DNA from 2 places in the Patulibacter sp. NPDC049589 genome. Region 1 is predicted to be linked to the other one. Evidence: riboswitches for the same ligand, from Rfam matches in the RefSeq annotation. Region 1 holds a riboswitch; the other holds the start of a gene.
The links. Region 1 has a riboswitch for cyclic di-AMP ahead of AB0L40_RS05140 (NlpC/P60 family protein). Riboswitches for the same ligand answer to the same signal wherever they lie in the genome.
Positions count from the first base shown of each region.

Region 2: another riboswitch for cyclic di-AMP. It lies ahead of AB0L40_RS22850 (septal ring lytic transglycosylase RlpA family protein); the one in region 1 lies ahead of AB0L40_RS05140 (NlpC/P60 family protein).

Region 1 is NZ_JBFAPC010000017.1:15,997-20,393, forward strand. It holds gene AB0L40_RS05125 (BlaI/MecI/CopY family transcriptional regulator) at 1-201, shown strand, start outside; gene AB0L40_RS05130 (M56 family metallopeptidase) at 198-1,154, shown strand; gene AB0L40_RS05135 (four-helix bundle copper-binding protein) at 1,191-1,595, opposite strand; cyclic di-AMP (ydaO/yuaA leader) riboswitch at 1,852-1,994, shown strand; gene AB0L40_RS05140 (NlpC/P60 family protein) at 1,997-2,782, shown strand; gene AB0L40_RS05145 (peptidoglycan-binding protein) at 2,902-4,056, shown strand; gene AB0L40_RS05150 (L,D-transpeptidase) at 4,110-4,397, shown strand, end outside.
Region 2 is NZ_JBFAPC010000166.1:7,800-12,196, forward strand. It holds gene dinB (DNA polymerase IV) at 1-449, opposite strand, end outside; gene AB0L40_RS22845 (hypothetical protein) at 518-1,492, opposite strand; gene AB0L40_RS22850 (septal ring lytic transglycosylase RlpA family protein) at 1,705-2,487, opposite strand; cyclic di-AMP (ydaO/yuaA leader) riboswitch at 2,497-2,702, opposite strand; gene AB0L40_RS22855 (sigma-70 family RNA polymerase sigma factor) at 2,941-3,507, opposite strand; gene AB0L40_RS22860 (PaaI family thioesterase) at 3,667-4,068, opposite strand; partial or broken gene AB0L40_RS22865 (hypothetical protein) at 4,165-4,397, shown strand, end outside.

The DNA.
Region 1 (4,397 bases):
AAGACGTTCATCTACACCGCGAAGGTGACCGAAGGGCAGTACCTGTCGCGCTCCATCGAGCGCACCCTCGCAGGAGCGTCGCTCGAGGCCCGGCAGGCCGCGCTGGCGCAGCTGATCGGCACCATCGACACCGACGAGCTCTCCGCTCTGCAGGAGCAGGCCCGCCAGGCCACCGCCGCACGTGAGGCCCGCAGGCGGTGATCATTCTCCTGGCACTCCTGGTCGTCGTCGCGGTGCTGCTGCCGCACGTCGTGCCGCTGCGACGCGTGGCGCCGGCGACCGCCGCCACGCTCTGGGGCGTCGCGCTGGGCCTGCGGGCGCTGACCAGCGTCTTCGTCGCGCTCTACCTCGTCCTCTTCCTGCCGGCGACCGCGCTCTTTGACGCGATGACCCACTGGTGCTGGCACACGATCATCCCGATCGCCACCACCCACCTCGGCGTGGCCGGCCACCGCGTCGGCGACGCCGTGGCGATCTTCCCGATCTTCCTGCTGGCAGCGTCGGCGATCTCGCTGACCTTCGGGCTCGTCCGCGCCGCCCGGTCGATCCGACGACTGATCACCCGCGACGCCGTCGGACGCGGACCGGCCGACAGCGTGATCGTCGGCGGCCCCGACGTGTTCGTCGCGGCCGCCGGGTTCAGCAATCCGCGACTCGTGGTGTCCGCCGGCGCCCTGACGCAGCTGGACGACGAGGAGCTCGCCGCCGGAATCGATCACGAGCACGGCCACATCCGCAGGCGCCACCGCTTCGTCGTCCTCTACGCCGAGGCGTGCCGCGCATTGGCGCGTTTCATTCCGGGAACGAAGCATGCGGTTTCGCAGCTGCGCTTCCATCTCGAACGTGACGCCGACGCTTGGGCGCTCGCCCGCCAGCACGACCGCTTCGCCCTCGCGAGCGCGATCTGCAAAGCGACGATCTCGCAGAACCCGGCCGTCGCGCCGCTGGGTGGAGGCCGCGACGTCCGCGACCGCGTCGACGAACTGCTCAGCGGCCACCGGACACCCGGAGCGCTGCGCCGCAGCGCCCTGAACACCACCGCAGCACTGGGCGTCGTCCTGCTGCTCGGTCTGACGGCCTCGGTGCCCAGTGTCATCGCCGCCGGCCAGCAGCAGGCAAACGGCGCGCCCGTCCCGCACGCCTGCGACGGCTGACCACCGGGCGGCCGCGCGGAGCGCCTCAGCTGCGGCTCAGGCGATCGCGGCCGCCAAGTCGTTGCAGGCCTGCTCGCACGCCCGGCACGATGCCGCGCAGATGCGGCAGTGTGCGTGCATCTGGGCGTGGCGCTCGCACTCGTCGCCGCAGGCGCGGCAGGCTGCCGCGCACGCCTGCAGGATCGCCACGGAGACGTTCGCGTCGTACGCCGTCTGGCGACCGGCGACCCGCCCGGCCGCCGTGCACACGTCGGCGCAGTCCTGATTGAGCCGGATGCACTTGGCCAACTCGGCGGCCATCTCCTCGCCGAGGCACGCATCGGCGCATGCGGTGCACGTCTGCGCGCACTCCAAGCACGCATCGACGCAGCGAGCGATCGCCGCGCCGTCGACGGCGAAGGCCTGCGGGTGGGTTTCGAGCATCTGCTGGGCGTTGGACATAAGGGCTCCTGTCATGGGGAGGGGTGGAGACGGCGCTCGTCCCGGCGTTCAGACCGGTTCCGCGCCTCGCCGCCGTGCTACCCGGATGGGCTAGCGCCATGAGCCTGAATCGATGGACTGTCGGACTTCCACGCGGTGTCGCAGCGGGGCGGCGAGCTGGCGCAAGGCTCGGTGGATGCGCCCATCCATCGACGACCGAGGGCCGTTTACTCCTACGAATCGTCGGAGGCTGATGCGCGGGGCGTCCTGGGGTGTTATCTTGCGGACGCCGAGTCGCTCGAACGGTTTCGAGCGAACGGGGGACCCAAGTGGTTTTGGGGCTAATCCACGCGTTTGTGGAGGCGCTGTCTTTCTGCGCCAGCCCGTCAGCTAACCCCGTAGGCCATCGAAAGAGAGCGCCTGTGAAGCAGTTCACCCGCGGCATCGTCTTGGCCGCCAGCATCACCCTCGGGGCCCTGCCGGCCAGCGCCATGGCGCAGAGCCCCAGCGGCGGAACGCCGGCTGCACCGCCGGCCGCTACCGCAGCGCCCGCCCCGGCGCCTCCTGCGTCACCGGACCCGGACCTCACGGTCAAGACGGTAAAGCTCACGCGCTCACAGACCAAGAGCGTGCAACGCCGCGTCAAGGTCCGCCCGGACGGCGCGCTCGGAACGGGAACCCGCACCGCCCTGAAGCGGTACCAGCGCACCAAGCAGCTCGTTCCCACCGGCCGCCCGAACCTGCAGACCCTTCATGCGATGGAGCTCAAGTTCGCTGCCGCGATCGAGGCGAAGCTCCGATCTGATGCTGCACCACAGACGGCTGCTCCCGGGCCCGCCGCCGCGCAGGCCGTCCAGGCCGCGATGAGCCAGGCCGGCACCCCGTACGAGTACGGCGGCGACGGCCCCGGCGGCTTTGATTGCTCCGGCCTGACGATGTGGGCCTACGCCCAGGCGGGCGTGACGCTGCCGCACTACAGCTTCGACCAGTTCACCATGGGCGAGCCCGTCGAGCGCGACGCGATCCAGCCGGGAGACCTCGTCTTCTTCGACACCGCCGGCCCCGGGGCCTCCGACGTCGGAATCGCCACGGGCCCGACCACCGTCGTCTCCGCCACCAGCAGCCGCGGTGTCCTCGAGCACGAGACCTTCGACGACTACTGGGGCAGCCACTACGTCGGCGCTCGCCGCCTCGCCCCCGCAGGCTGAGCGACCAGCACCCACCCCACCCGCCGGGGCTCCACAGGGCCCCAGGCGCCGGGGGGATGACGACGTCCACGCAGCCCGTCCGCAGACGGGCAACCGGAACGAATCAGGAGAAGACCGAGATGGCACCGACGACCGGCACGAAGACGACAACCACGGAGTTGTGGCGCATCGGGATCCCCGACGAGTCCTACGCCTTCCGGGCCCCTCGACCCGGGCACCGCGACCTCGGCGAGCTCGAGTTCTGGGAGCGCTCCACCGTCCGCTCCCGCCTGCGCCGCGAGACCGCAGCCGCACGCAAGGTCGGGGTCAAGCAGGGCGCGCGATCAAAGCTCGCGATGGCACTCGTCGGCGTGACGCTCGCCGTTCCCGCCACCGAGGCCGTCACCGCCGGCACCGCGCAGGCCGCACCCGTCACCGACTCCGTCCTCAAACGCGGCGACAGCGGCTCCCGCGTCGCCGCCCTGCAGCGCGCCCTGGGCATCACCGCCGACGGCGAGTTCGGCACCCAGACCCACAAAGCCGTCCGCGCCTTCCAACGCTCAAACGGTCTGGCGATCGACGGCGTCGTCGGAGCGCAGACCGCCGCGAAGCTCGGACTAGGGAGCGCCGCGAAGAAGGCATCGGCGACCACCAAGGCCAGCTCCCGGGCGAGCACCAGTGACGCCGCTGACCCCGGCCTCTCCACGGCGACCGTCCGTGCGATCCAGGGCAAGCTCGGGATCGCTGTCGACGGCGAGTGGGGCCCCCAGACACGCAGCGCCGTTCGCGACTACCAGCGCGAGCACGGGCTGCAGGTCGACGGCGTCCCCGGCCCCGCGACCCTGAGCAGCCTCGGCATCCGCGCCTCGCCCGGCACCCCCGACAACGACAGCGCGCCCAGCGCCGCATCGTCCACCGCGAGCAGCTCCAGCAACGGGGGCGGCGGAGCGATCTCCGCAGCGCGCTCCAAGACCGGCGCGCCGTACTCCTACGGAGCGACCGGGCCGTCCTCCTTCGACTGCTCCGGCCTGGTCCAGTGGGCGTTCAAGCAAGCCGGAGTGTCGCTGCCGCGCACGAGCTTCGCGCAGTACGGCGAAGGCAGCACGGTGTCGAAGGGCAACATCCGCGCCGGCGACCTCGTCTTCTTCAACACCGCCGGACCCGGCGCCTCGGACGTCGGGATCGCCACCGGCCCGACGACCGTGATCTCCGCAACCAGCAGCCGTGGAGTCATGGAGCACCCCATCTTCGACAGCTATTGGGGCTCTCACTTCGTCGGTGCGAAGCGGATTTAGCGCCACGGCACCCCAAGTCCTACAACGTGTCGGGGATGCGGTAGCGTTCGCCTATGCCGATTCGCCACCTCACCGCCCGCTGCACGGCCGCTGCGGCGGGCGTCGCGTTTGCATCTGCATTCCTCGCCCCGACCGCCTCGGGCCAGACCGCGGCGGCGCCCATCACCAGCAGTCTGCAGATTGTCGTCGAGAAGCCCGCGGGCACTCCCGTCCTTCAGGGCGACAGATGGACGGTGCTCGCCGTTACCCCTCAATACGTCGCCGGCACCACCGTCCGGGTGAGCTTCACCGCCGGTGCTCGCCGGGTTACTGAATCAGTACCGCTGCAAGTCGCAGGCGAC
Region 2 (4,397 bases), on a different contig from region 1:
ACGAGCTTGTTCGGGCCGATGCCGATGGACACGTGCAGCTCGGTCTCCTTGACGATCCGGGCCTGCAGCCGGCGCATGGCGCTCTTGGGCATCGCCATCGCGCTGAGGTCCATGTACGCCTCGTCGACGCTGACCTGCTCGACGATCTCGACCTCGTCGCGCACGATGCCCATCACCCGGGCGGACGCCTCGCGGTAGGCGTCGTGGTCCGGCGGGACGATGATCGCCTGGGGGCAGCGGTTCTTCGCCGTCGCCAGCGGCATGGCCGACCCGACGCCGAACTTCCGCGCCTCGTAGGTCGCGGTCGTGACGACCGACCGCGGCCCGTCGTGGGCCACGATCACCGGCTTGCCGCGCAGCTCGGGGCGCCGCAGCAGCTCGACGGAGGCGAAGAACGCGTCGCAGTCCAGGTGCCCGATGCACCGAACAGGTGTTCCCTCCGTGCCCACGATCCCAGGGTACGCCCGCCTGCGGCGGGACGCACCCGGGTGGGCGGGTGTCGACGCCCGGCAGGCGCTCAGCAGGGCACGAGGATCAGCGAGCCTCCGGACTGCCCGCTGAGGTCCGGGGAGAACTGGTTGCAGAGCTGCTGCGGTCCGCGGTTGCCGTCGCCCCCTCCGCTCCCGCCCCGCTTGGCCCTGCTCCTCGGGGTGATCGAGTACCGGCGTTCGATCCGCAGGTCACCGGTGGCCGCCGAGAGCTTCAGGGGGACCGTCGACCTCGCGCGCCGGGTCAGCCGGATCGAGATCCGCTTCGTCACGGTCCTGCCGGCGGCGATCGTGCCCAGTGACGTCGCCGCCGGGGCATCGAGTCCCGCCGCCCGGCCGATGCGGACCTTCACGCCCGTCGCAGGGGCGTCGCCGGGGTTGGTCACCTTCACCGTGATGCGACGGGTCCGGTCGCGCACGACCGACGTCGGCACCCCCGAGACCCCGAGCCGGAGCTCGGGGAGTGCCTTCAGCACGATCGGACCGACGGTGTCGAGGACGTTCGCGGGGTTGCCGAGCTCGGTCGTCGTCGCCACGGCGCAGTCGAAGGCCCGGTTCTTCAGTGCCGGGTCCCGGAGCTCGAAGCGCTGGACGGCGTCGAAGGTGTCGAAGTTGTCGGCCGAGCCGACGGCCGCGAGCGGATCGCTCGACGGCCCGGTCTGCAGCCCCCACGCCATGCCGCCCGGCGCCTGCGTCTCGCCGACGACGGAGACGCCAGGGGTCTTGTCGCAGCCGGTCGCGGAGCGATGGGCGAGGAACACGTGGACGCCGACGCCGTCGTCGGTCTTGTCCGGCCGGGTCGCGAGCTGGATCGCCACGCGGACCGTGCCGGTCTTCCGGTCGTATCCGAAGGCGGCCGCCTCCAGGTCGCGGCCGGATCGCGGATCGGTCGCGTCGCCCGTCGGGTCCGGCGCGGCGCCGCTGAAGTTCGCCATGGCGGGTGCCGCAGCAGCGCCGACGCTGACGATGACCGCGACGGAGACGAGGAGCCGGGGGATGCTCATGACCCGGACCCTAGCGCCGTCGCGGGTGCGGTCCGCGGGGATTCGGCCTCGACGGTGGGGCCCACGATCTCGCCGCGTGTTGCACGTCCCCGACGGCACCGGACGCCACCCGGCACCGCAGTCAGACGTCGAGGTCCGGCCGCGGCACCGTGCGACGCCAGGACACCGCCCGGAACGCATCCCACATCCACGGGCTCCGTGGAATCGACCGTCTAGCGGTCGACCATCACCGTGCCGGTGGAGCCGAAGCCGAGGCGGGCCTTCGTCGCGGCGGTGAGGTCGAACTCGCGGCCGGCGATGTACGGGCCGCGGTCGACGACGCGCGCGCTGACCTGGCGAGAGCCGAGGCGGAACGTCAGCTTCGTGCCGCACGGCAGCGTCTTGTGGGCGACGCCGATGGTGCCGGGGCTCAGGTGGCCGCCGCAGGCCAGGGCGCTGCCGTACAGGCCGGGCCCGTAGTACGACGCGTAGGTCGAGCGGAACCCGTGGATCCGGTCGACGCGCTCGATGTCGCCCTTGCCGTGCGAGTTGGAGACGATCCGCAGGCGGGCGGAGCGGTCGCCCATCGCGGCGATCTTCGTGCTGACGCGGAAGCGGCCGTCGCGGCCGACGGCGTCGCGGTCCACGGCGCGCCACTTCGAGCCCTTGTGGAGCTCGAGCCGGACGTGCTGGCCGGGCGAGTGGTGCCGGACGCGGCCGGCGTAGACGGCGCGCCGACCGATGAGGCCGGCGCCGCGCTCGGTGGTGGCGCGGATGGCTGGGGTGGGGCGCTTCGCGGCGGCGGGTGCCGTCGCGGGTGCTGCGGTGGGTGCGACCGGAGCCGCCGCGGTGGCGGCGACGGGGGTGGCCAGCGAGGCGGCGGGTGCCGCGCCGGAGGCGGGTGCCGGGGTCCCGGACGGCGCAGAGGCCATGGCGGGGACGGCTGCGGTCAGGGCCAGCGCCGCCCCGGCCGCGAACGCGGCCCGGGTCGGCGTGACGACGACGTCACGATTCACGGTTGGGTCTCCTCTTCGGGAAGACGCCTACGGAGTTAGCTGACGGGCTCGCAGCCCCCGGTCGTGCCGCACATGGGTGCGGGACGGCCGGAGGACGCTACGGACGACTCAGCGTCCGATTCGCCCCGTGCCGCGGCTCTCGAGGGGAGAGCGCTGCGGCGGTGGGTCCCCCGTTCGGAACGTGCGGGCACGTCCCGACTCGGCGTCGGTGAAGGTGTCGTGAACCCTAAGGGCTCGTCAGCGGCCCGCCCCGTGCGATCGCGCACACCCGCCAGAACGGCGTACACGCGCCAACATGGCGTATGCGCGCCACGATCGCACGGCCCGGAAGATCACGTGCCCTGGCCTCGAGACGCCGCGTGCTCCGGCCGCGAACCGCCGTCGCCCGACGACCACCGGGCGCCGCGCCGGCCGCGTCGCCCGCCGGGCCCGCCCCCGCCGGCAACCGGCTCCTCAGAGCAGCGTCGAGATCATCGTCATGACCGTCGCCGCGGCCATCTCGGAGCCCTCGAGCTCCGCCCGCATGCGCGCGAGACCGAGGCGCAGGCGGCCCTTGACCGTGCCGAGCGGCAGCCCGGAGCGGTCGGCGATCTGGTTGGCGGTGAGGTCGCCCCAGCAGGCGAGCGCGATCGCCTCGCGCTGCGGCACCGGCAGGGCCGACATCGCGCGCATGAGCGCGGCGCGGGCCTCGTTGCGCTCGGCCTCGCTGACCACGACGTCCGCGGGCAGCGGGGGCGGCGCGGCCGCGAGGCGCTCGGTCGCGCGGCCGGCGGCCTGGCCGGAGCGCAGCAGGTCCAGCGCCCGCGAACGGGCGACCATCCGGACGTACGCCCCGAGCGGACCACGCGCGGGGTCGAAGCGCCGGGGGTCGCGCCAGAGGCGGACGAAGACGTCGTGGACCACGTCCTCGACGTCCGACCGGCGACCCGCAGGCGCGAGGATCGACGCCGCCGCGTTGGCCGCGGCGGGCGCGTGCTCGGCGTAGGCGCTCGCGAAGTGGTCGGGGTCTCGGAGGTCCATGGCGGTCCGGTGTCCGTGGGCACCTCTCCATAGAGTAGCGGCACGCCAGACGAACGCCGAGGCGCCATCGAGATTCGCCACCCGCCGACGCGGACGAGCGGAGGCTACCGCGCCGCCCAGCGCGCCGCGCCGGACCGGGACGAACGTCCCGGCCGGCGGTCAGCCGACGGGGCGAACGGCGATCACCATGCGCGTGATCGCACACACGCGCCCCTGGTCGTCCGTCATGCGGACGTCCCAGACCCAGGTGGTCCGGCCCTTGTGCAGCCGCTCCGCGCGGGCGTGGACCGTGCCCTCGAAGCAGGGGCGCAGGAAGTTCGTCGTGTTCGACAGGCCCTGGGCGGAGAACCCGTCCGGGACCACGGCCCGGGCGGTGGCCATCGAGGTCAGCGACTCGGCGATCGCGGCGTAGACGCCACCGTGGACGAGACCCATCGGCTGGCGGACGTGGTCGCCGACGGGCAGCGAGGCCTCGGCCCAGTCCTCGCCGTGCTCACCGACCTGCAGGCCGATCAGGCCGTCGAGGGTCTTCTCCAGGGGCACCACGGGCTCGAACTCCATCGCGTCCGATCCTAGAGCGCGCGGGCGGAGCGGCCTCCGGACGCCCGTCACAGCTCTTACCTCACCGTAACCTGGGCCCGTATAGGCTCACCGCCGATGTCCCGCTTGCAGGAGCTCCACCCGGACCAGCAGGCCGTCCTGCAGCTCGTGCTGCGGCGGCGGATGCCGTACGGGGACCTCGCCGGCCTGCTCGGCCTGACCGCAGAGGGCGTGCGCGAGCGGGCCCTGGACGCGATCGACGGCCTGGCGCCCGACGACGTGCCGGGACTGGCGCTCGAGGACCGCGACCGGATCGCCGACCACCTGCTCGGCCAGGACGACGGCGAGGC